Regions from separate parts of the Janthinobacterium sp. SUN100 genome, predicted to be linked through region 2. Evidence: predicted binding sites of a transcription regulator. Region 2 holds the regulator's gene; each other region holds the start of a gene.
The links. Region 2 encodes HrcA, which represses chaperone genes, less so after heat shock. Its sites were predicted from a motif close to TTAGCACTCNNNNNNNNNGAGTGCTAA; they were not measured.
Positions count from the first base shown of each region.

Region 1 (7,526 bases), on a different contig from region 2:
TGGCGGAACTGGGCGACGCCCTGCGCCAGGCGCTGGCCGTGCTGGGCTTGAAAGCGTTCACCATCGACGTCATCGCCCCCCTCACCGGCATGGTGGGCGAAGCGTGGGCTTGCGGCGAACTGGCCGTATACGAAGAGCATCTGTATAGCGAAACCTTGCAGACGGTGATGCGGCACGCCATCTTTTCCCTGCCGCAAGCAAGCAGCCCGTCCATGCGCTCGCCGCGCATCGTCCTCAGCACCTTGCCGCAGGAGCGTCACGGCCTGGGGCTGCTGATGGCCGAAGCGCTGTGTGCGGCGGCCGGCGCCCATTGCATGTCGCTGGGCGTGGAAACGCCGCTGACGGACATCGTCGCGGCCGCCCGCGCGCAGCGGGCCGACATCGTCGCGCTATCGTTTTCCAGCGCCAGCAAGCAACGGCAGACGCGCGACAGCCTGCAGCAACTGCATGCAAGCTTGCCGCCAAGCATGGAATTGTGGGCAGGGGGACGCAGTCCCGTGCTGACCAGGCAGCCGCCACCCTTCTTGCATGTGCTGGACTTGCGGCAAGTCGACGAAAGCATCGCCGACTGGCGCCGCCGCCACCAGGCGCTCGCCCTGCAAACCCACTGAACCGGCGGAAAAGCGCGGCAACTGCGGCGATCTCCGTGGATAGCGGCGCAATGTTGCCAATCGAACAGTAAAGCATGAAGGGCCGGGCGCGCTCTGGTAGAATAGCCCGTAACACAGTGTCCGGCGCCGCCGGGCCTTAGGTCAGCACCCGCCACCACACATCCATGTTTAGTTTCTTCAAGAAAAAACCCATCGCTCCCGAGGCTGCACCAGCCGAGCCCCTCGTCCTTCCCGCCGCCACGCCGCCTGCACCGCAGCCTGCCGCCACGCCCCTGAGCGGCGCGCCGGCCGAGCTCGTGCCTGTGATCGTCGCAGCCGAACCCGAGAAAAAATCGTGGATGACGCGCCTGAAGGCCGGCCTGTCGAAAACCTCGAACACCCTGTCCGTGCTGTTCGTCGGCGCGAAGATCGATGACGCCCTGTACGAAGAGCTGGAAGCGGCGCTGCTGATGTCGGACGCCGGCATCGACGCCACGGAATTCCTGCTGACGGAATTGAAGAAAAAGGTCAAGGAAGACAAGCTGCTCGACGCGGCCGCCGTCAAGGCCGCCCTGAAAGTGCTGCTGATCGACCTGCTCTCGCCGCTGGAAAAGCGCTTCGAGCTGGGTCGCCACAAGCCGCTGGTGATGATGATTTCCGGCGTGAATGGCGCCGGCAAGACGACCACCATCGGCAAGCTGGCCAAGCACATGCAGTCGAATAACCAGTCCGTGCTGCTGGCCGCGGGCGACACCTTCCGCGCCGCCGCGCGCGAACAGTTGATGGTCTGGGGCGAACGCAACAACGTCACCGTGATTTCACAGGAATCGGGCGATCCGGCCGCCGTGGCCTACGACTCCGTGCAATCGGCGAAGGCGCGCGGCATCGACGTGGTCATGGTCGACACGGCGGGCCGCTTGCCGACGCAGTTGCACCTGATGGAAGAATTGAAGAAAATCAAGCGCGTGATCGGCAAGGGCATGGATGGCGCGCCGCATGAAACCCTGCTTGTGATCGACGGCAACACGGGCCAGAATGCCCTCACGCAAGTGAAGGCCTTCGACGATGCCCTGCAGCTGAGCGGCCTGGTGATCACCAAGCTGGACGGTACCGCCAAGGGCGGCGTGCTGGCGGCGATCGCCCGCGTGCGTCCCGTGCCCGTGTATTTCATCGGCATCGGTGAGAAAATTGAAGACTTGCAGCCTTTCGTGGCTGCCGAATTTGTCGAAGCGCTGCTAGGATAAGCCTATACATGATTGAATTTCAGCACGTCTCCAAGCAATACTCCGCCGACGCCGTGGCGCTCAGCGATATTTCCCTCAATATTGCCAAAGGCGAGCTGGTGTTTTTAGCGGGCCCGTCCGGCGCCGGCAAATCCACCTTGCTGAAAATGATCGCCGCCATGGAACGCCCCACGTCGGGCAAGCTGATCGTCAATGGCCAGGACATGGCGAAGATCAAGCCGGCCGGCGTGCCCTTCCTGCGCCGCAACATGGGCCTGATCTTCCAGCAACAAAAATTGCTCAACGACCGCTCCATCCTGGCCAACGTCATGCTGCCGCTGCTCGTCGTCGGCGCCCACAAGACGGCGGCCGAACAGCGCGCGCGCGCCGCGCTCGATAAAGTCGGCTTGCTCGACCGCGCCATGGCGCGTCCCCTGTCGCTGTCGGGCGGCGAGCAGCAGCGCGTATCGATCGCGCGCGCCATCGTCAACCGGCCGCAGATCATCCTGGCCGACGAACCGACGGCCAACCTGGACCGCGCCAGCGCCAACAAGGTGCTCGACGCCCTGAAAGCGTTTCACTCCGTGGGCGTGACTTGCCTCATTTCCAGCCATGACGAACAGATGCTCGACGCCGCCGCCCGCGTGATCCACCTGAAAAACGGCCAGCTGGTGGCCATCGACAAGGCCACGCAAGCGCCCGTGTTCGCGCCGCCCGACCCCGATTTCGCCCCCGGCGCCGGGGATGACGCGGGAGAACAGGCATGAGAGGCTGGTTCCGTCAACATCGCTTCGCCCTCGGTTCGGCGCTGATCCACTTGCGCAAGTCGCCGGGCGGCTTCCTATTGAACGTGCTCGTCGTCGCCATCGCCCTGTCGCTGCCGTTCGCCGGCTTGACCATGCTCGACAATGTCCGCCCCATGTCGGAACAGATGTCGGTCGACCCGGAAATCAGCGTCTTCCTGAAGATCGATACGCCGCGCGAGCAAGCCGTGGGCCTGGCGGGCGCCATGCGCAAGATTGTCGGCGAGCAAAAGGCGAAGATCGTCTTCATCCCGCGCGAACAGGCGCTGGACTCGCTGAAAAACAAAAACGGCCTGGCCGACGTGCTGAGCACCCTGGGCGACAATCCCTTGCCCGACAGCTATGTGCTGAAACTCGATGCCTTCAGCAGCGCCAGCGAAGCGCAGGATGTCGATGCCGTGGCGGAACAGCTGCGCCACTTGCCCGGCGTGGAATCGGCGCAAGTCGATTCGGCCTGGGTCAAGCGCCTGGCGGCCCTGCTGGGCGTGCTGCGCCTGGTGCTGCTGCTGCTGGCCATTACCCTGGGCGTGGCCGTGATCGCCGTCGTCTTCAACACCATCCGCCTGCAAGTGATGCAGCAGCGCGATGAAATCAGCATCTCGAAATTGATCGGCGCGACGGACACCTTCATCCACCGCCCCTTCTATTACACGGGCGCACTGCTGGGCTTGTGCGCCGGCGCGCTGGCGCTGGGCGCCGTGGCGCTGGCCTTGCAGCCGCTGAACACAGCGATTGCCGAGTTTGCCCGCCTGTATGCGTCCGAATTCCAGCTGGTGCCGCTGGCGCCGCTGCCGATGGCCGGCTTGCTGGCCGTCAGCGCCGGCCTGGGCCTGATCGGCGCCTTCCTGTGCGTGCAGCGCCATCTGGCGCGCCTGAACTGACCTTCTTTCCCATGGCGGCGCCTCCGGTGCCGCCATGCACCCTCCCCATACTGCTGTTATCTTGATATTAAGCAAGTATTCTTAAGGTTCGCTTCAGCCAGAGGCCGTAGACTGGCTACGTTGTCGTGAAGCGGCCTGCAGCAGTGTTCAGATCGCTATTCAGACATATTTATCAGGCATTCATTCGCCATAGCATTTAGGCTATCAGATCGATTAAATGTGCTGATTGGCACTCTCAAGCAGAGAGTGCTAATATAGGGACATACCAACAGCAGAACCGCCATGGACGCCAGATCAAGATGGTGCCGCGATCTGCAAAGTGCAAGACCGAATACGCAAAAACGACGATACAAGCTGCCACGTCGCGTGACGTGGCCAACTGGAACAAAGCAAGACTACGAGGGAGAAAACATGACTATGATGTCCGCAACGTCCGCATTGGTTCCGACCAAAAGTAATGCGCTGGGCCTCGGGTTCACTGGCAATCTGGGCAATATCGACGCCTATATTTCGGCCGTGAACCGCCTGCCCATGTTGACCCACGACGAAGAAATTTCGCTGGCGACACGCCTGCGCGAAAAAAATGACCTGGCCGCCGCGCAAGAACTGGTGCTGTCGCACCTGCGCCTGGTGGTCTCGATTGCCCGCGGCTACCTGGGCTATGGCTTGCCGCACGCCGACCTGATTCAGGAAGGCAATATCGGCTTGATGAAAGCCGTGAAACGTTTCGATCCGGACCAGGGCGTGCGTCTGGTGTCGTACGCCATGCACTGGGTGAAAGCCGAGATGCATGAGTACATCCTGAAAAACTGGCGCCTGGTCAAGGTCGCGACGACGAAGGCGCAGCGCAAGCTGTTCTTCAACCTGCGCAGCCACAAGACGGGCCTGGATGCGATGACGCCGAAGCAGATCGATGCGCTGGCCAAGCTGCTGGACGTGAAGCGCGAAGAAGTGATCGAGATGGAAACGCGCTTGAGCGGCCGCGACATCGCGCTGGAATCGCCGACCGACGATGAAGACGACAAGTTTTCACCGATCGCCTACCTGTCGTCTGAGCAAAGCGAGCCGACCAAGGTGCTGGAAGCGGAACAAGTGACGCGCCTGCAATCGGAAGGCCTGGAAACGGCCCTGGGCAAGCTTGACGCCCGTTCGCGCCGCATCATTGAAGCGCGCTGGCTGGCCAACGACGACGGTTCCGGCGCCACCCTGCACGCGCTGGCGGAAGAGTTCGGCGTATCGGCCGAGCGCATCCGCCAGATCGAAGTGGCGGCCCTGAAAAAAATGAAGGGCGCGCTGGCGGCCTACGTGTAATCGCAAGCAATGCCGCAATGTAAAAGGCGCCGCAAGGCGCCTTTTAGTTTTACTACTTGATGTTTATCAACAGATAAACATGGCAGCCAGTTAAGCTGCAGCCAGGCCCTTGCTGATCAATTCAGCAACGACTTCATTCAGATCCGCGCCGCGCTCCTTGGCCAGGGTCTGCAATTGCAAGACCAGATCGCTGTTCAGCTTGACGGCGAATGGCACCAGGCCCAGGGCCTGGTCGCGCTTGCGCTGTTCGCGGCGGTCGACGACCACCGCTTCCTTACCGAATGCACCGGCGCCGGGAACATTCATCTTTCCCATCAGTTTCTTGGCATCGCTTTTGGCCAGGTCGGTTTTTTTCATGGTTGTTTCCTGATTTTCAAAACAGCCATTCTACGCAGTAATCGGCGCGCCGCGTGGCTCGCGCCTCAATTCATCGGCAGCACGCCAATAGTGCGCCGGAAAAATATCATTTTGTTACTATCATTTTATCCCACGCGTGAACAAGCACGCCGGGGACGCACCACCTGAAAGGAAAAACATGTCTACTCTGAACCGCTCTTACCGCACCGTGCTGCTTCCCCTGTTCTTCGCCTGCCTGGCCATGCTGGCCGGCTGCGGCGCGGCCGGCAGCGCCGGCGACGCGGAAAACACGCCGCGCAGCGTCACCCATGTACTTTCGCCGGGCGAACAAGTGGCCATCACGGCCACCGATACCCTGAAACTCGAACGCGTCAACGACAGCCGCTGCCGCAAGGGCGCCGTGTGCGTGTGGAAAGGCTACGTCAGCTACAGTTTCAGTTTGCTCAACAGCGCGGGCACGACCGACATCGTCCTGTCCGATTCCATGCCCGGCGCCGCCAGTTCCGTCACCGTCAACCACCTGACGTTCACCTTGCTCGACGTCGACCCGGCCACGCCGCCGGCCCTGAATGCGGCCGAACCCACCTACCGGGTCAAGGTGAAAATCACCCAGGGCGCGCTGCCCCGCTGATGGCTAGGCATCGTGGCGCCGCTGGCTGTCTTCGGGCGCCTGCTGCCGCTCCAGCATGCCGTAATCGCGCACGACGGCGGCGATGCGCAGCCGGTAATCGTCGAACACGCCGTGCCGGCCGGCCGATTGCGCCGCGCGGTGCGCTTCCAGCTGCCGCCACTGCGCCAGCGCCGCCTCGTCGCGAAAGAACGACAGCGACAGCAGTTTGCCTGGCTCGCTCAGGCTGCTGAAGCGCTCGATGGAAATGAAACCGTCCACCTCATCGAGCAGGGGCCGCAGGGACGCCGCCAGGTCCAGGTACTGCTGGCGTCCTGCGGCACTGGGCCAGACCTCGAAAATCACGGCGATCATGCTGTTTCTCCGGCGCTAAAGACAGGGATGCGGGCGTTCAGCGACGGCAGATAACGCCACGCCAGCGGCAAGCTGTCCAATGCCCCGGCCCACGCCTGCAGGCAGGCCGTGGCGATGGCGAGCGCGATGGCCTGGCCCGGGCAGGCGTGGCGGCCATGGCCGAAGCCCGACTCCGCCTGGCCGGCGCTGGCCAGCACGACGAGGATCATCTGCCCGGCCGGCACGCGCACGCCATTGCACTCCGCGTCTTCCGCCGTGTAGCGGCGCGTGTTGTGGATGGCGGGATCGCGCAGGCTGACTTCGCGCAGCATGGCCGGCCACAGCTCGGGCGCGGCACTCAATTGCGTGGGCAACTCCGGCTGCGCGCGCAAGGCCACGATGGCATTGCCCAGCAAACCGGCCGTGGCGTCGCACGTCTGCGACAGCAAGCCCACGAGGTTGGCCAGCACGCCGCCCGACGCTTGCCAACCCAAGGCATCCGCCTCGGCCACGATGGCGGCCAGCATGCTGCCGGGCCTCACGTCGCCCGCGCGCAGCAGACGGCCAAAACTTTGCAGCAAGGCCTCGGCCGCCACTTGCGCGCCGGCCAGTTGCTCGGCATTGCTCAGCGGCGACAGGCAGGCGACAAACGAACGCGTCCAGGCGGCCAGCGCCGGCCATTGCGCTGGCGCAAAGCCCAGCAAGTCCGCCATGGCGAACAGGGGCAGCTCAAAAATCGCATCGTTCAGCTGGTCCGCACTGCCGGGCACCCGGTCACCGGCAAGATGCAGCGCCCGCCGCTGCAGGCTCTCCATATCCACCTGGCCCAGCGCGCGCGCCAGCACCTGTTTTGGCAAGGCATGCCGTTCGCCATCGTTCATACGCACCAGTTCGGCAAAGATCGCGCCGCACGGCGTGCCCGCCAGAGTATCCGGCACCGGCTGGCCGGTCGGGCGCACGCGGCAAGCGGGATGTTCCAGCACGGCCCGCACGCCGGCCGCGCCCGTCGCCAGCCAGCAGTCGAGCTGCGCATCGAATCGCAGCGGCGGGCCGTCCGCCAGGCGGCGATAGTAATCGTACGGCGCCGCGTGGGTGACGGCAGATAAAGGGTCGGCGGGGTCGGTAACAGAATCGGTGAGCGGCATGCGGCTTCCATTGCAGTGAGGTAGGGAGCAGAGTATGCTGGCCCTTCCACCACAACACTTCGCTAACGGACGAATCATGGATGACAAGCATCAAGCCCGCACGGCCGACATGGGACTGGCGCAACTGGCCGGCGCCATCGCCGAACCGGCCCGCGCGCGCATGCTGTGCAGCCTGCTCGACGGCCATGCGCGCACGGCCACGGAATTGGCGGCGCTGGCCGAGGTGGGCGCTTCGACAGCCAGCGCGCATCTGAG
Region 1 is NZ_JAPUBU010000006.1:194,609-202,134, reverse strand. Features, by position in the region: gene O0881_RS26580 (MerR family transcriptional regulator) at 1-611, shown strand, start outside; gene ftsY (signal recognition particle-docking protein FtsY) at 776-1,834, shown strand; gene O0881_RS26570 (ATP-binding cassette domain-containing protein) at 1,843-2,580, shown strand; gene ftsX (permease-like cell division protein FtsX) at 2,577-3,497, shown strand; gene rpoH (RNA polymerase sigma factor RpoH) at 3,909-4,808, shown strand; gene O0881_RS26555 (hypothetical protein) at 4,899-5,165, opposite strand; gene O0881_RS26550 (hypothetical protein) at 5,344-5,796, shown strand; gene O0881_RS26545 (antibiotic biosynthesis monooxygenase) at 5,800-6,147, opposite strand; gene O0881_RS26540 (cytochrome P450) at 6,144-7,271, opposite strand; gene O0881_RS26535 (helix-turn-helix transcriptional regulator) at 7,348-7,526, shown strand, end outside.
Region 1: a site for HrcA is predicted at 3,724-3,750, ahead of rpoH (RNA polymerase sigma factor RpoH). Genes of this name have one in related genera too.

Region 2 (7,526 bases):
CGACTTGTGGCTGATCTCGATGCGCTCGCCGATGCCGGCAAACAACACCGTATGGTCGCCTACGATATCGCCGCCTCGGATGGTGGCAAAGCCGATGGTCGACGGGTCGCGTTCGCCCGTCACGCCTTCGCGGCCGTACACGGCGCATTCCTTCAAGTCGCGTCCCAGGGCGCCAGCCACCACTTCACCCATTTGCAGGGCCGTCCCCGACGGCGCATCGACCTTGAAGCGGTGATGGGCTTCGATAATTTCAATGTCGTAGCCTTCGGACAGGCTTTTCGCGGCCAGTTCCAGCAATTTCATGGTGACATTCACGCCCACGCTCATGTTCGGCGCGAACATGATGGCCGTCTTTTCGGCGGCGGCGGCAATGGCAGCCTTGCCAGCGTCATCGAAACCGGTGGTGCCGATGATCATCTTGATGCCGTGCTCGGCGCAATATGCCAGGTGCTGCAAAGTGCCTTCAGGGCGCGTGAAATCGATCAGGAAGTCGGCGTTCGCCAGGCCCTTCGCCAGGTCGGACTCCGTCAGCACGCCGGCCGGCTTGCCGAGGAAGGCGGCCGCATCCTGGCCGATCGACGGCGAACCGGCACGGTCGAGCGCACCGGCCAGCACGGCGTCGGGCGCATTGCTGACCGCTTCGATCAGGATATGGCCCATGCGGCCGCTGGCGCCAGCGATGGCAATTTTCAGTTCAGTCATTTTATTCTCTTACAGCAACTTATTTGGTGGGTTCGGCAGCAGGGGCAGGTGCAGGCTCGGCGGCAGGTGCAGGCGTCACTTCCGGCTTGCTCACAGGAATGGCAGGGGCGGCATCGGCCGGCACGGGCACGGCGCTCGGCGCCACGGGCGACGGCACGGCGGCGGCTGGCGCATCGGCCTTGGCGACCTTGACGAACGGCGACGGACCGGCGATGCGGTCGATGTATTCTTTCTCCGTCGGCAAGTTACCGCCTTCGAAACGTTCAACCTTGCCATCCTTGCCGAAGTACACGACCACGCGGCTGCTGGTGGTTTCGCCACTGCCCCGTGCCAGGCGGAATGGATAATCCCAGCGGTCGGCATGGAAGATATCGGTCAGCAACGAGGTGCCGAGGACGAAACGCACCTGGTCGCGCGTCATGCCCACTTTCAACTGGGCCAGCATCTCTTCAGAGACAAAGTTGCCTTGTTGAATGTCAGGACGGTAGGGCGAGAAAAACCACATGAATTTTTGCAGCGGCGTAATGGTGGTCGTTTGTGCGCCCTGTTCGGGAACCAGTTCCTTGCCTTCTTTTTGAGCAGCTGCCGGCTTTTCGCCCAGGATGCCACGGTTGGCGCAGCCGGACATGGCCAGCGCGACACAGACCATGCCTGCCAAGACTGGTGCTCGAAATGGAATACGGTGCCAGAGAGATGGCAATACAGCCGGTGTTACGCGCATAAATGACCTCAATTGGATGAACAAAACGCCAGGAGTGACCGGCCCGCCAAAAAAAAGCATATTTTGGCACTCCCCGACAAAACGCTATATGATAAAGCACCTGACCCACATACGAGCAACAAACATGAGTAACAATCCTAGTGATCTCAAGGCAAGCGGCCTGAAAGCCACCCTGCCACGGCTGAAGATACTCGATATCTTCCAGAGTAGCCCGGTACGCCACCTGACCGCGGAAGACGTCTACAAGATTCTGCTGGCCGACAATATGGATGTCGGTTTGGCAACTGTCTACCGCGTCCTCACGCAATTCGAACAGGCCGGCTTGCTCAATCGCAACCATTTTGAAACCGGCAAGGCGATTTTCGAGCTCAACGAAGGCTCCCACCACGACCACCTGGTGTGCCTCGACTGTGGCCGGGTCGAAGAATTCTTCGACGAAGACATCGAAGTGCGCCAGCAAAAAGTGGCCGAAGAGCGCGGCTTCAAGATCGCCGAACACGCTTTGGCCATCTACGGCAACTGCATCAAGACGGCTTGCCCGCACAAAACCGCCTGACCCAAGCCGGCCGTTTCCGCAAGGGAACGGCCGGCGCGCCAGGCAGTACGATCAATGATGGCTCAGTGCGCTTGACAGCAGCTTGGCCGTGATATCGACGATCGGGATGACGCGCTCGTAAGCCATGCGCGTCGGCCCGATCACTCCCAACGTTCCCACGATCTTGCCGTTGACTTCATACGGCGCCGTCACCACGCTCATCTCATCCATGGGCACCAGGTTCGATTCGCCGCCAATAAAGATCTGCACGCCCGTCGCCTTGCTCGACACGTCGAGCAGCTGCATCAAGCCCGTTTTTTGCTCGAACATGTCGAACATCTGGCGCAGCGAATGCATGTTCGACGACAGATCGCTCACGCTGAGCAAGTTGCGCTCGCCGGAAATCACCATGTCGTCGCTATGGTCGGCCATCGCTTCGCTGCCCGCTTCCACGGCCGCCTGCATCAAACTGCCCATATCGTCGCGCAACTGGCGCAATTCGCCCTGCAGGCGCACGCGCACGGCGTCGAAGGACAGGCCGCCATAATTCTGGTTGATGTAATTGGCCGATTGCACCAGTTGCGCCGGCGTGTAGTCGGCCTCCGTCAGCAATAAACGGTTCTGCACGTCGCCGCCGGGGGCGACGATGACGAGCAGGATGCGTTTTTCCGACAGGCGCAGGAATTCGATTTGCTGGAACACGGATTCGCGGCGCGGACTGAGCACGACGCCGGCAAACTGCGACAGCGACGACAGCATCTGCGCCGCGTTGGCGATGGTTTTTTGCGGTTGCGGCGTCTGCAGGCGCATGCGCGATTCCACCAGGTGCTCGTCCAGGTGCCGCACGGTCAGCAAGGTGTCGACAAAGATGCGGTAGCCGCGCGGCGTGGGGATGCGTCCGGCCGAGGTGTGCGGACTGGACACATAACCGAGCTCTTCCAGGTCGGCCATGATGTTGCGGATCGTGGCCGGCGACAGGTCCAGGCCGGAAATTTTCGACAAGGCGCGCGAACCGACCGGCAGGCCGTCGGCGATATATCGCTCGACCAGGGCTTTCAGCAGTGTTTGGGCACGTGTATCGAGTTGCATGGTGTTTTATTTAGGCAAGTATTTTGTTAAGCAAGCGGCAACGAAAGCGGCCGAACGTGCAACAACAGCGCCTATTATGCACGTTCGCCCGGCCGGCGGCGATCAATCTTCCAGTTGCCCTTGCAGCCACAGCAACAATTCATCAAAGTTGGCGCAGATGGCATCGGGCTGCACGCCGGCGGCCAGGTGCGCATCGCTGCCCTTGCGGTTCATCCAGACGGCGCGCATGCCCGCCCCCTGCGCTCCCGTCACGTCGAAATACAGGTCGTCGCCCACATACACGGCTTCATGGGGCGCGACGTCCAGCGCGGCGCAAGCTGCCAGGAAGATGCTGGCGTCGGGCTTGGCCACGCCAAAATCGCTGGCGGCGATCGATACCTTGAAATGCTGCGCCAGACCGATAATGTCAAGGTCCGCATTGCCATTCGAGATCGAACCGACCAGCATGCGCTGGCGCATCCAGGCCAGGCCCGGCAAGACGTCGTCATAGGGCTGGACGCGGTTGCGCGCGGCCAGGAATTGCAGGATGGCGCCGTCGACCAGGGCGGGATCCTCGCCGGCAGCCTCGAAGGCGGCCAGCAGGCCCGCGCGGCGCAATTCGATCAGGTTGCCATGGAAATGCGGTTGTTCGTTGAGCATGGCCAGGCGGTGCTGGCGCAGCACCTCGATGGAAAACTGCTGCGCCACCTTGGGCGCATGCGTGGCCAGCCAGTCGTGCAGCAGGGTTTCCGCGGCGGCAATCACGGGCGCGATGGGCCACAAGGTATCGTCGAGGTCGAACAGGATGGCCTTGGGCGGCACGGCGGGTTTTACGGGGGCAAGGGACATGGGACTCACAATGGGATGCTGCGTCACGGTGCGCAGGATGCGTCTATTGTCGCACCGATCGACGCCGCCGGCATGGCTGGCCCCCCGTGAAATGGGGCCGGGCCAGCGCTTCCCGGCGAAAAATTGTTACAGGGTGATACAAGGCAAGGTCATCGAGCTTGCCAGATAGACTAAAATAGGCGCCATTCCAATGCGGCGCCAGCGTCCGCGTTGCGCTACCCAACCTAATTCGTTTTGGAGAATGTATGAAAAATTTGTACCTGCGCTCGATGCTGGCGGCGGCTTGCGCCGTCACACTGGCAGCCTGTGGCGGCAGCGGCGGCAACCTGTATCTGCAAGTCTCAGTCAGCGGCCTGGCCAAGGCTGGCCTGATTCTCCAGAATGACGGCGAACGCTTGCCGGTTACCGTGGGCCAGAACATCGTTGCCTTCACCAAGCTGGTGAAGACCGATGATCGCTACAATATCACCATCGCGGAACAGCCCAAGGGCGCCGTTTGCACCATCATCAATGGCGTTGGCAAGGCATCGAGCTACTCCGTGACCACGGCCGCGGTGAGCTGCACAACCAACACCTACCCGCTGAAAGGCACGATCACGGGCCTGACCGCCGGTAACTTGCGCTTGGTAATGGGCTCCACCGGCACCACCCTGTCGGCTGGCGCCACCGCCTACACATTCGAATCGGTAGCTGACGGCGCCCCGTACGGTATTTCCATACTGGCTCAGCCAACGGGCCTGATGTGCCGCTTCCAGGGTTCAAAGAGTGCCGACGGCAGCGATACGGTCGGCACGATGGGCTCTGCCGCCACGACCGCGGCCACAATTGACTGCACGCCGCAGTAATCCTTGCGATCCGTCACCTATTTTTTGGAGAAATACATGAAGTTATCCTGCTTGCGCCCACTCGCCGCGCTGCTGCTGACCCTGGGACTGGCCGCTTGCGGCGGCAAGGCCTCGTACGACGTCAGCGGTACGATCTCAGGCTTGAGAAATGAAGGACTGATCCTGGCCAATGGCGGCGAGGATCTCACGGTTGAAGCCGGCAAGACCTCGTTTACCTTTAAAAAGCGCATCGACTATGGCACCGAGTACAACATCACCTTCAAGCAACAACCGGCCCACATGACTTGCGGCATCAGCGGCGGTTCCGGCTCGGCTGGTCATTACATCAATATCAGCGCCGCTGTTACTTGCTTGCAAAACAGATATACCGTGGGCGGCACGATTTCCGGCCTGACCGTGGATGGCCTGGTACTGATTAACGGTAGTACAATAACAACGGTGGCCAAGGATGCCACGACCTTTACCATGACCGACACTGTCGCCTATGGCGACACGTATGGCATCAGCGTCTCCGAAACCCAGCCTAAAGGCCTGTTGTGCTCGGTACAGCCAGGCACGGGCGGCGGCACCATGGGTGAAGCGAATGTGACGACGGTGAAGATCGTCTGCAATCCGGCCTGAGTTGCGGCAACGGTAGCCGCCAGGCGGCTACCGGGAAGAGATATCATGGAAATCTATAATTGATATTCCAAAGATAAATTGGAGTTATATGTGGCGATGCAGCATAATGCATCTGTCTCCTCCAACTCTTCCAAGAATTGGATTTAGCCCGCTTTCACCAGCGGGCTTTTTTTTGCCCAGAATTTCTCACGCGGGTTTATTCAAGCCCGGCTGCAACATCTGCACGATGCTGGAGAAATCCTGCTGCGCATAACCGGCTTGCGCATGCATCTGGTACATCTGACGCACCAGGCCGCCCAAGGGCGTGGGCGCGTTCGCCGACAGGGCCGATTGCTGCGCCAGGCCCAGGTCTTTCAGCATCAGCGCCGTGCCAAAGCCGCCCGTGTAATTGCGCGACGCGGGCGTACCGTCCATGACGCCTGGCCACGGGTTGTACACTTCCAGGGTCCAGTTGCAGCCCGAACTCTTGGCCATGATGTCGGACAACACTTTCGGGTCCAGGCCATGCGCCACGCCCAGGTTCAGCGCTTCGGCCGTGCCCGCCATCAAGATGCCTAGCAGCATGTTGTTGCAAATCTTCGCCACCTGGCCCGCGCCCGCCTCGCCCGCATGGAAGATGTTCTTGCCCATTTTTTCCAGCAGGGGACGCGCCTGCTGCAAGGCCGCTTCGCTGCCGCCGACGATAAAGGTCAGGGTGCCGGCTGCCGCGCCCGCCGTGCCGCCCGAGACGGGCGCATCGATCATGGTAAAGCCCCGCTCGCTGGCCGCCTGCGCCACCTGCCGCGCCACATCGGCGGCAATGGTACTGCAATCGATGAACAGGGCGCCGGGCTTGGCCGAGTCCAGTACGCCGCCCGCCGCCAGGTACAGTTCCTGGACGTGCTTGTTGGCGGGCAACATGGTAATGACGGCGTCGGCCGTCTGCACGGCCGCGCTGGCGGAGGCGGCCGCCGTGGCGCCCGCCTCGACGAGCGACGCCACTGCCGCCGGCGTCAGGTCGAATACGGATACGTGGAAGCCGGCGGCCACCAGATTGCGGGCCATCGGCGCGCCCATGTTGCCCAAGCCGATGAAAGCGATATGTTGCATTTTTGAAGTCTCCTGTTGTTCTTTTAATGTAGGTCGCGCAAAGGATGGCTATCCCACGGCGCCGTGAAATACCCATTGAGATACGCGTCGCCGACGTCGGCCAGGCTGGCTGGCTGCCACTGCGGCGCGTTGTCCTTGTCGATCAGCAAGGCGCGCACGCCTTCGCTGAAGTCCGCATGGGCGCAGCACTGCACGGCAACGATCAATTCCAGCTGGAACACTTGCGCCAAACTCATGTGACGCGTGCGTTCGCGCATGGCCCAGACCAGAGCGGCGGAACTGGGCGCGCCCTTGTGCAGCGAGTGGGCCGCCTTTTGCAGCCAGGCCGAATCGCCGTCATACGCGGCGATGGCGGCCACCACTTCGGGCAAGGTGGGCGCTTGCGTCAGCGCGGCGATGGCGTCGAAGTTGGCGCGCACTTCGGACACGGGCAGCATGGACGCGGGAGCCGAGAAGCCGCGCAGCAGGCGGCCCAGCTGCTCGCTGTTCGCCTGCGGGCTGGCTTGCCATTGCGCCAGCGCCAGCGCGTCCAGCACCATGTTCCGCTCTTCCTGGCGCAGGAAATAGTCACCGAGGCCCGCAAACAGGGCGTCAGCCGCGTTCATCGGTGCCCCCGTCAGCCCCAGGAACAGGCCGCTGCGACCCGGCATGCGGCCCAGGAACCAGCTGCCGCCCACGTCCGGGAACAAGCCAATCGTGATTTCCGGCATGGCGATGCGCGTGCCTTCCGTCACGACGCGGTGGCTGGCGCCCGCCATCAGCCCCAGGCCGCCGCCCATGACGATGCCGCCGCCCCACACCAGCAGCGGTTTCGCATACGTGTGGATGCGGTGGTCGAGCCGGTATTCCTCGGCAAAGAAGGCCAGCGCCTGCGGGTTCGGCACGACACCCGCTTGCTCGACGACGGCCGAACGCAGGCTGCGCACGTCGCCGCCCGCGCAGAAGGCCTTGTCGGTCGACGATTGCAGCACCACGCAGGCGATGGCGTCGTCACCGGCCCAGCGCACGAGGGCGCCATCGATGACGCGTATCATCTCCAGGGTCAGCGCGTGCAAGGACTTTGGCGCATCAAGGGTGATGACGCCCAGCTTCATGC
Region 2 is NZ_JAPUBU010000004.1:125,403-132,928, reverse strand. Features, by position in the region: gene dapB (4-hydroxy-tetrahydrodipicolinate reductase) at 1-702, opposite strand, end outside; gene O0881_RS20660 (outer membrane protein assembly factor BamE) at 722-1,351, opposite strand; gene fur (ferric iron uptake transcriptional regulator) at 1,548-1,979, shown strand; gene hrcA (heat-inducible transcriptional repressor HrcA) at 2,031-3,047, opposite strand; gene O0881_RS20645 (HAD family hydrolase) at 3,150-3,875, opposite strand; gene O0881_RS20640 (hypothetical protein) at 4,121-4,720, shown strand; gene O0881_RS20635 (hypothetical protein) at 4,757-5,341, shown strand; gene mmsB (3-hydroxyisobutyrate dehydrogenase) at 5,528-6,430, opposite strand; gene O0881_RS20625 (enoyl-CoA hydratase/isomerase family protein) at 6,454-7,526, opposite strand, start outside.

Region 3 (7,526 bases), on a different contig from region 2:
TTGTGCTTGTTGGTCTGGTCGAACTGGTCGCCGACAAACGAGGCCACCAGGGGCTTGATGCCGCCGGAACCGAAGGCGATCAGGAACAGGCCGAAATAGAAGCCGTTGACGCTGTTTTCAAACAGGGCCAGGCAGGCATGGCCGGCGCAATACACGAGGCTGAGCCAGAAGATGGTGTTGTATTTGCCAAAGAAGCGGTCGGCCAGCCAGCCGCCCAGCAGCGGGAAGAAGTACACGCCGATGACGAAGGTGTGGAAGACGTGCTTGGCTTCGCCCGTGCGCTGGTCGATCGGGATCATCAGCAGCAAGGTGCTGATGAGGAATGGCGTCAGGATGTTGCGCATGCCGTAGAAGCTGAAGCGTTCGCAGCCTTCGTTGGCGATGATGTACGGTATTTGCCGCGGCATTTTGCCCGTGGCGGTTTGTGTCTCGGCCGATGACATTGGCTCTCCCCCAAGTTTTTTTTGTAAGCCGCGATGCTAAGGCCTGCCGCGTTTGCTTGCAACAGAAAAAACGGCCTGTCCGCTATTTCGCAGAGATTTGTAAGGTATTGATTTTCATAAAGACATTACTTTCGGCACTTGCGCGCGCCGGGCGGGGCAGCCACAGCTGCATTTGCAGCATGCCATCCGATGCGGGACAGTCTTCCAGGGTAAAACCGCAACCGAGGTACAGGGTCAATGCCGCGTGGTTGTCCTGCGCCACGGCCAGGCGCACGCGGCCCAGTTCGGGAATGGTGCAGGCATGGGCGATGGCGGCCTGCACCAGTTGCCGTCCCGCGCCGCGCCCGCGCGCCTGCGGTGCCACGTACACACCCCACAGGCTGGCCTTGTCATGCACGACGGCAATCGGTTCGCGGCGCAGGCCGGCCAGCGCGATCAATTGTTCCTCGTCGAAAGCGCCAAATATTATTTGGTGGGAAGTGGCGCGCAAGCGCTGGGCTATCTGTGTCAGCGGCAAGCCGCTTTCCGCCGCATGCGTGGTGCAGAAGGCGGCGGGCAGTTCGGCGATGCCGGCCAGGCGCAGCGCGCGGTAGGCGGCAACGTCGTCTGGCGCGAGGGGGCGGACAGTGATGGCTGGCATGTGGGCGAGTATCGGGCTTCGATGCCAGAAAGTAAAGCTTGCGCTGCAAGGCAAGCGTCCCTGGCCATCGCGCCCGCAGCCGGTGCAGGGGCGTTACTGGGTGGCGACGCGCTGCATGGGCGCATTGTCCTTGCGCCATTGTTCCAGGCTGATCAGCTCAGCGCTGACGATGTCGTCGACGAGGATGCGCTTGCCGTCGGGCGAGACGACGAAACTCTCCCACCGGTGCGCCGCATCGGGCGTATTTTCGAAAAAGCTCAGCTGATAATAGGCGACGCCATCGACGAGGCGCGTCTCGGGCGACGTTTCCATCACGGCGCCATGGGCGCGCCCGCCCGACGCCTTTTCGATATGCGCCGACCAGGCCTTGATTTCCGGCAAAGCCATCAAGGCATCGATGGCGCGCGCGTTCTGCTCCGGCGCTGCCGTCTGGCTGCTCGCGGCGGGGGCATTGTCTGCCTGCGGCGCGGATTGCTGGTGCAGGTAGAACGCGCCGAGCCCGGCGGCCAGCAAGCCGGCCAAGATGCCGGCGATGATGGTGGTTTTGGAAGAGGAGGCGCGTGGCGGCATGATGGTGAGCGTGAGAAAGAGGGACGATGGCGGCCATGCTAAAGCAAAACGCACAGGCCGGCAATCGCCGGGGCAGGTAAGCAGCTGTTCACGGGGCGGGTGCCGCATCCAGGGCTGGACGCTACTGCCTTCGGTTTACCTTTGATATGTTATTAAAAAACATGGCCCCATGAAATTTCCAAATTGAATAAATTAGTGCTTGTATGAAATTGCTTATGTGCTAACTTTGGTGCAGACGCCCTGTTGCAGGCTGTCTGTTGCGCTGGCGAGGCACGGAATGTCCGGGTTTGGGCTCAGCACATCAACGTCCACGGAGAAACGATGAACATGATCAAACGTACGGCGCTGCTTATTGCGTCATGTTTTCTGGCCGCGTGCGCAAGCACGGGCAAGCAGTTTCCAACGCTCCATGAATCGGCGCATACTGCTGCCGGCGCCGTGGAAAAGACCCTGCCGACCGGCGAGGCGCTTGCCATGCTGCGCCAGATATCAAAGCATGCCGACATGGCCGAAGCAGTTTACCGGCGTGATCTTGATGTGTCGGAGCGCCAGGAGCGCGCCTGCGATTATGTTACCGCCACGGACTCGCCCCCCTTGCGCAGTGGCTTGCCCGATGGGTGGTTTCGGCTGAACCAGCAACTTATCAGGAAACTGGGCATGCAGCCAGCGGGGGAACAAGGTCGCCCGCTGCAACCTTGCCGTGGCGCCAGGGGCTTGCAATATGAGACCTACATCAGGCTGGACGCGTCGGGCCGCCCGCTGGAGGCGGTGCTGGCCTTTCGCGGTACGGAAAATACCAAGTATGAGTGGCGCAGCGACTGGATCGCCAACTTCAGCAACGTCGATTTTGGAGTAGGCGCCAATCCCCAATTTAGCGAGGCCCGTATAGAAGGGGGGCGCCTGATCGAAGCGCTGGTGCGGGTGTTGCCGAAGACGACATCGTCGCCTGTCTGCAAGGCAGCCAAGAACAGGTCCGAGGGCGTGCAAGCGCCCATCGACCTGGTCGGCCACTCGCTGGGAGGGGGCTTGGCGCAACATCTGGCGTATAGCAGCAAGGCGTGCGATGTGCGCGCAACGATTGCCTTTGATCCCAGCCCGGCAACCGGCTGGTTCTTCTTGCATTGGCGCGGGTGCGTGGTGACGACGGATCCGAATATCTACCGTGTGTATCTTGATGGCGAGGCGCTGTCGTTTGTCCGCAAGGTATCGACCAAATTCAATCAAACGCGTGATCACCGGCGCGACATCCGCATGACTTTTCCCGACGTTGATGTCGGGGCATTCGGGCGGCATAGCATGACTTTACTGGCTGCCGGTATCAAATATGCCGCGAACAGTCTGCCGCCCGATGATACGGAGAATCGCATTGATTATGCATCGTCCATCGTGTATCCGGAGAGCCTCGGCCAGAACTGAGGGTGCGCGAGGCGAAAAAAAGCCACCTTCCGTAGAAGGTGGCTTTCGGGGCCGCCGGGAGGCGCTGGCAGCTTTTGGTCTGCCAGCCCTGTCCCTGCGTATGCGACCAGTCGCGCCGTCGCCTGCGCGACTGGCCGCCGGACATTACATCATGCCGTCCATGCCGCCCATGCCGCCCATACCACCCATGCCGCCGCCCATGCCGCCGCCTGCTTTGTCGTCAGCGATTTCGCAGACCATGCAGTCGGTCGTCAGCATCAGCGAAGCGATCGAAGCGGCGTTTTGCAGCGCCGAACGGGTCACTTTGGCTGGGTCCAGGACGCCCATTTCAACCATGTCGCCATACGTGCCATTGGCAGCGTTGTAGCCGTAGTTGCCCGAGCCAGCCAGTACGGCTGCCACGACGACCGAAGCTTCTTCGCCAGCGTTTTGCACGATCATGCGCAGTGGCTCTTCCATTGCGCGCAGGACGATCTTGATACCAGCGTCTTGATCAGGATTGTCGCCCTTGACCGTGATGTTGGCGCGTGCGCGCAGCAGGGCTACGCCGCCGCCTGGCACGATGCCTTCTTCCACGGCAGCGCGGGTTGCGTGCAGTGCATCTTCAACGCGGGCTTTTTTCTCTTTCATTTCGACTTCGGTGGCTGCGCCAACCTTGATCACGGCAACGCCGCCAGCCAGTTTGGCTACGCGCTCTTGCAGTTTTTCACGGTCGTAGTCCGAGGTCGCTTCTTCGATCTGTACGCGTACTTGTTTTACGCGTGCTTCGATCGAGGCAGCTTCGCCGGCGCCATCGATAACGATGGTGTTTTCCTTGCCCACTTCGATGCGTTTCGCTTGGCCCAGTTCGGCCAGGGTCACTTTTTCCAGGGTCAGGCCGACTTCTTCAGCGATCACTTGGCCGCCGGTCAGGACAGCGATGTCTTCCAGCATGGCTTTGCGGCGGTCGCCGAAGCCGGGGGCTTTCACTGCGCAAGTTTTCAGGATGCCGCGGATGTTGTTCACAACCAGGGTCGCCAGCGCTTCGCCTTCGATGTCTTCCGCGATGATCAGCAGTGGACGGCCAGCTTTTGCGACTTGTTCCAGTACCGGCAGCAGGTCACGGATGTTCGAGATTTTCTTGTCGCACAGCAGGACGAATGGGCTGTCCAGTACGGCAACTTGTTTCTCTGGGTTGTTGATGAAGTATGGCGACAGGTAGCCGCGGTCGAACTGCATGCCTTCAACGATGTCCAGCTCGTCGTTCAGCGACTTGCCGTCTTCTACGGTGATGACGCCTTCTTTGCCGACTTTTTCCATCGCTTCAGCGATACGCTCGCCGATCGAGTAGTCCGAGTTGGCCGAGATCGCGCCAACTTGGGCGATTTCCTTGGTCGTGGTGCAAGGACGGGCGATTTTCGCCAGTTCTTCGACGGTGGCTGCAACAGCTTTGTCGATACCGCGCTTCAGGTCCATCGGGTTCATGCCGGCGGCAACGAACTTCATGCCTTCGCGCACGATGGCTTGTGCCAGCACGGTCGCGGTGGTGGTGCCGTCGCCGGCGTTGTCGCTGGTGCGGGAAGCAACTTCCTTGACCATTTGCGCGCCCATGTTCATGAGCTTGTCTTTGAGTTCAACTTCTTTCGCTACCGACACACCATCCTTGGTGACGGTAGGGGCGCCGAACGAGCGCTCCAGGACCACGTTGCGGCCTTTCGGGCCCAGCGTTACTTTGACTGCGTTGGCGAGGATGTTGACGCCTTCGACCATCTTGGCGCGCGCTGCGTCGCCGAATACTACTTCTTTAGCTGCCATGTTCAATTCTCCTGAGTTTCGGGATGTATCTGTCTACAACGTGGAAACAATTACTTGACGACGATCGCCATGATGTCTTCTTCGCGCATGACCAGCAGCTCATCGCCGTCAACTTTGACGGTTTGGCCGGCGTACTTGCCGAACAGGACGCGGTCGCCCACTTTGACATCCAGAGGACGGACTTTGCCGTCGTCGAGAATCTTGCCATTGCCTACGGCAAGGACTTCGCCTTGATCCGGTTTTTCAGCAGCTGCATCAGGAATGATGAGGCCGGACGCAGTTTTGGTTTCCTGGTCGAGGCGTTTGACGATGACGCGATCGTTCAATGGGCGCAGATTCATACAAAACTCCTTAAAGTTCAATGGATAGGTGTTGCTAAATGACTACATGCCTGGCGCAGCGCCAGACGTGCTTTCAGTGACCGCCGTTGAAAGCAGCCCGCAACGGTCAAGCAAACCCCATGTCATCCTGTCCTTGCCTGTATCCGGCAGTGGTGCATCGCGGCGTCGCCCGCCGCGTAGCGTTCCCTGCTGTTGTCCGGCAAGCACCATCATGTCCTGAGGATTGCTACGAAAGAGTTTGTTAGCACTCTCTACTAACGAGTGCTAATTATAGGGACGGTAGGGGGCTTATTCAAGGGGAACATATAGATAGATGCTGAGCAGAGCCTGCATCTACACAGGGTTTGCGCCAGCACAAGCCTCGTTCCCGGGCGTCAGCAACAGGCGCGACTCTAGCATGTCGTTCGGAGAGGGGGTGTTCCTGTACGCACAGGAAACAGAGTTTGACTATGAAATTTGATAAGATGATTGCAATTGCATATCAATATCGCCATATATCACCGCTCGCGCCAGAAAGAACACCATGCCATTCCCGCTTTCTCGTCCCGCCCTGCGCCTGCTGGGCGTCACCGTCATCGGCCTCGCCTGCCTGGGCAATGCCGCCGCACAAACGCCCACCATCGTTGATGAAATCACCGTGGCGGCCCTGACCCCGCTGGAAAAGAACATGCTGCTCAATGACTTGTTCAACGACTTGAACAAGGATGACGACGACCAGGAAGCCCATGTGTGGGATAACGGCGGCGACCGCGGCGTGCTGGTGAAAGTCACGTATAACTTCAGCAACTCCGGCATGACGGAGCACAGCCTGAAGGCGCACGTCTGCCGCGACCTGAAATTCGTCGTCACGGCAGGCGGCAAGTCGCAGGACCTGAGCCGCCGCACCTGTTCGCAGAACAGCGGCAACTGGGATGTGCAGGGCAAGGATCGGGCGCCCGTCGTGTATCCGCCATTCCTGTCCGACGTGACCATCGCCAAGCTGAATGCGAAGGAACAGAAAGCCTTGCTGACGGCTGCCGTGCGCACCTTGAAGGATGAAGAGGATGGCAAGACGCGCCAGTGGAGCAACAAGGGCCTGGGCAATGCGGTGCCGCTGGCAGTGCGCCTGACGCCCTCGGGGACGGACGCCAAACCTGGCAGCTACCGCAGTACTTGCCGCGACTTGACGATGGTGCTTGACGGCAAGAGTGGACAACAGACGCTGACGCGCCGCTCGTGCGAAAACCGCTATGGCGGACTGGATATCGAACCCGATTACGTCGACGAGTAAAACGCTGCCATCGCGGCGTTGGCCAATGCGTGCAGATGGCGAAAAGCGCCGGAAAAAGCGTGTATTGTCCGCCAACTGCCCTGCATTGATGTAAATATGTGTGACAGCGGCGTGATTCGATTGACGCCCATGGAGCGTCCGCCCTATAGTGGCGGGATGATTTCCGAATTCAATGAATTATCCGACAAAATAGGCCTGCTGGCCGAAATGACCCATGCGCTGCGCCGTGAAAACGCGCAATTGCGCAAGGACAATGCCGCGCTGGCCGCCGACAACGCCCTGTACGTGCAACGCATGCGCGAGGCGCAGGAGCGGGTGGAAGCGTTGCTGGAAAAAATTCCCGAACTGGTGCAAGCTGGCCTGGAGCAAGCCGCTTCGGAAGCGGGCGCCTATATTGCCGAGAACGAGAAGGAAGCGTAATGCCGCGTGTCGATGTCAATATCATGGGCCAGTCCTACAGCATGGTGTGCCGCGACGGCGAAGAGCGCGCGCTGCGCGAAGCGGCGATCTATCTCGATAGCAAAATGAAAGCCATCCGCGACGCGGGCAAGGTCAAGGGCAACGACCGCATCGCCGTGCTGGCCGCCCTGGGCGTGGCTGCGGAATTCCTGTCCGTGAAGTCGCCGCAAGGTCCGCTGTCGGAATTGACGATACTGGAAGTGAAGCAGAAAATCTCGGCCATGCACACAGTATTGGATAGTGCTCTGACGCCCCAGGAAAACCTTTTTTAAGCGTGCACGCGACGATTTGTCTTTGCGATGCGCGATCAAAGGAGTAAACTTGGGTCTACCCTGCGGTGTTCGCGATTGCCATATATTCCTTGAACCATTTATGCGCATCGGTTGCGAATTTTGTTTGATGGGAGTGAGCGTCGCTCGTTCGACGAACCCGAAATTGAACTAACGTGACCACCTTGAACCGTTTGGTTCGGGATGCCGGCATAGCGGCACAGGCGGGGCCCAATTTGCAGTACCAAGAAAACGGTTGCAGCATCATGCTCAGCCGTTTTTTTACGCCTGTTGCTTTTGATAGGGAGTGAACATGAAACAATA
Region 3 is NZ_JAPUBU010000001.1:2,518,595-2,526,120, reverse strand. Features, by position in the region: gene O0881_RS11190 (oligopeptide:H+ symporter) at 1-407, opposite strand, end outside; gene O0881_RS11185 (GNAT family N-acetyltransferase) at 526-1,083, opposite strand; gene O0881_RS11180 (hypothetical protein) at 1,177-1,653, opposite strand; gene O0881_RS11175 (hypothetical protein) at 1,975-3,069, shown strand; gene groL (chaperonin GroEL) at 3,214-4,863, opposite strand; gene groES (co-chaperone GroES) at 4,914-5,204, opposite strand; gene O0881_RS11160 (hypothetical protein) at 5,728-6,474, shown strand; gene O0881_RS11155 (hypothetical protein) at 6,631-6,894, shown strand; gene O0881_RS11150 (cell division protein ZapA) at 6,894-7,205, shown strand; RNA gene ssrS (6S RNA) at 7,260-7,437, shown strand; gene O0881_RS11140 (EVE domain-containing protein) at 7,516-7,526, shown strand, end outside.
Region 3: a site for HrcA is predicted at 5,446-5,472, ahead of groES (co-chaperone GroES). Genes of this name have one in related genera too.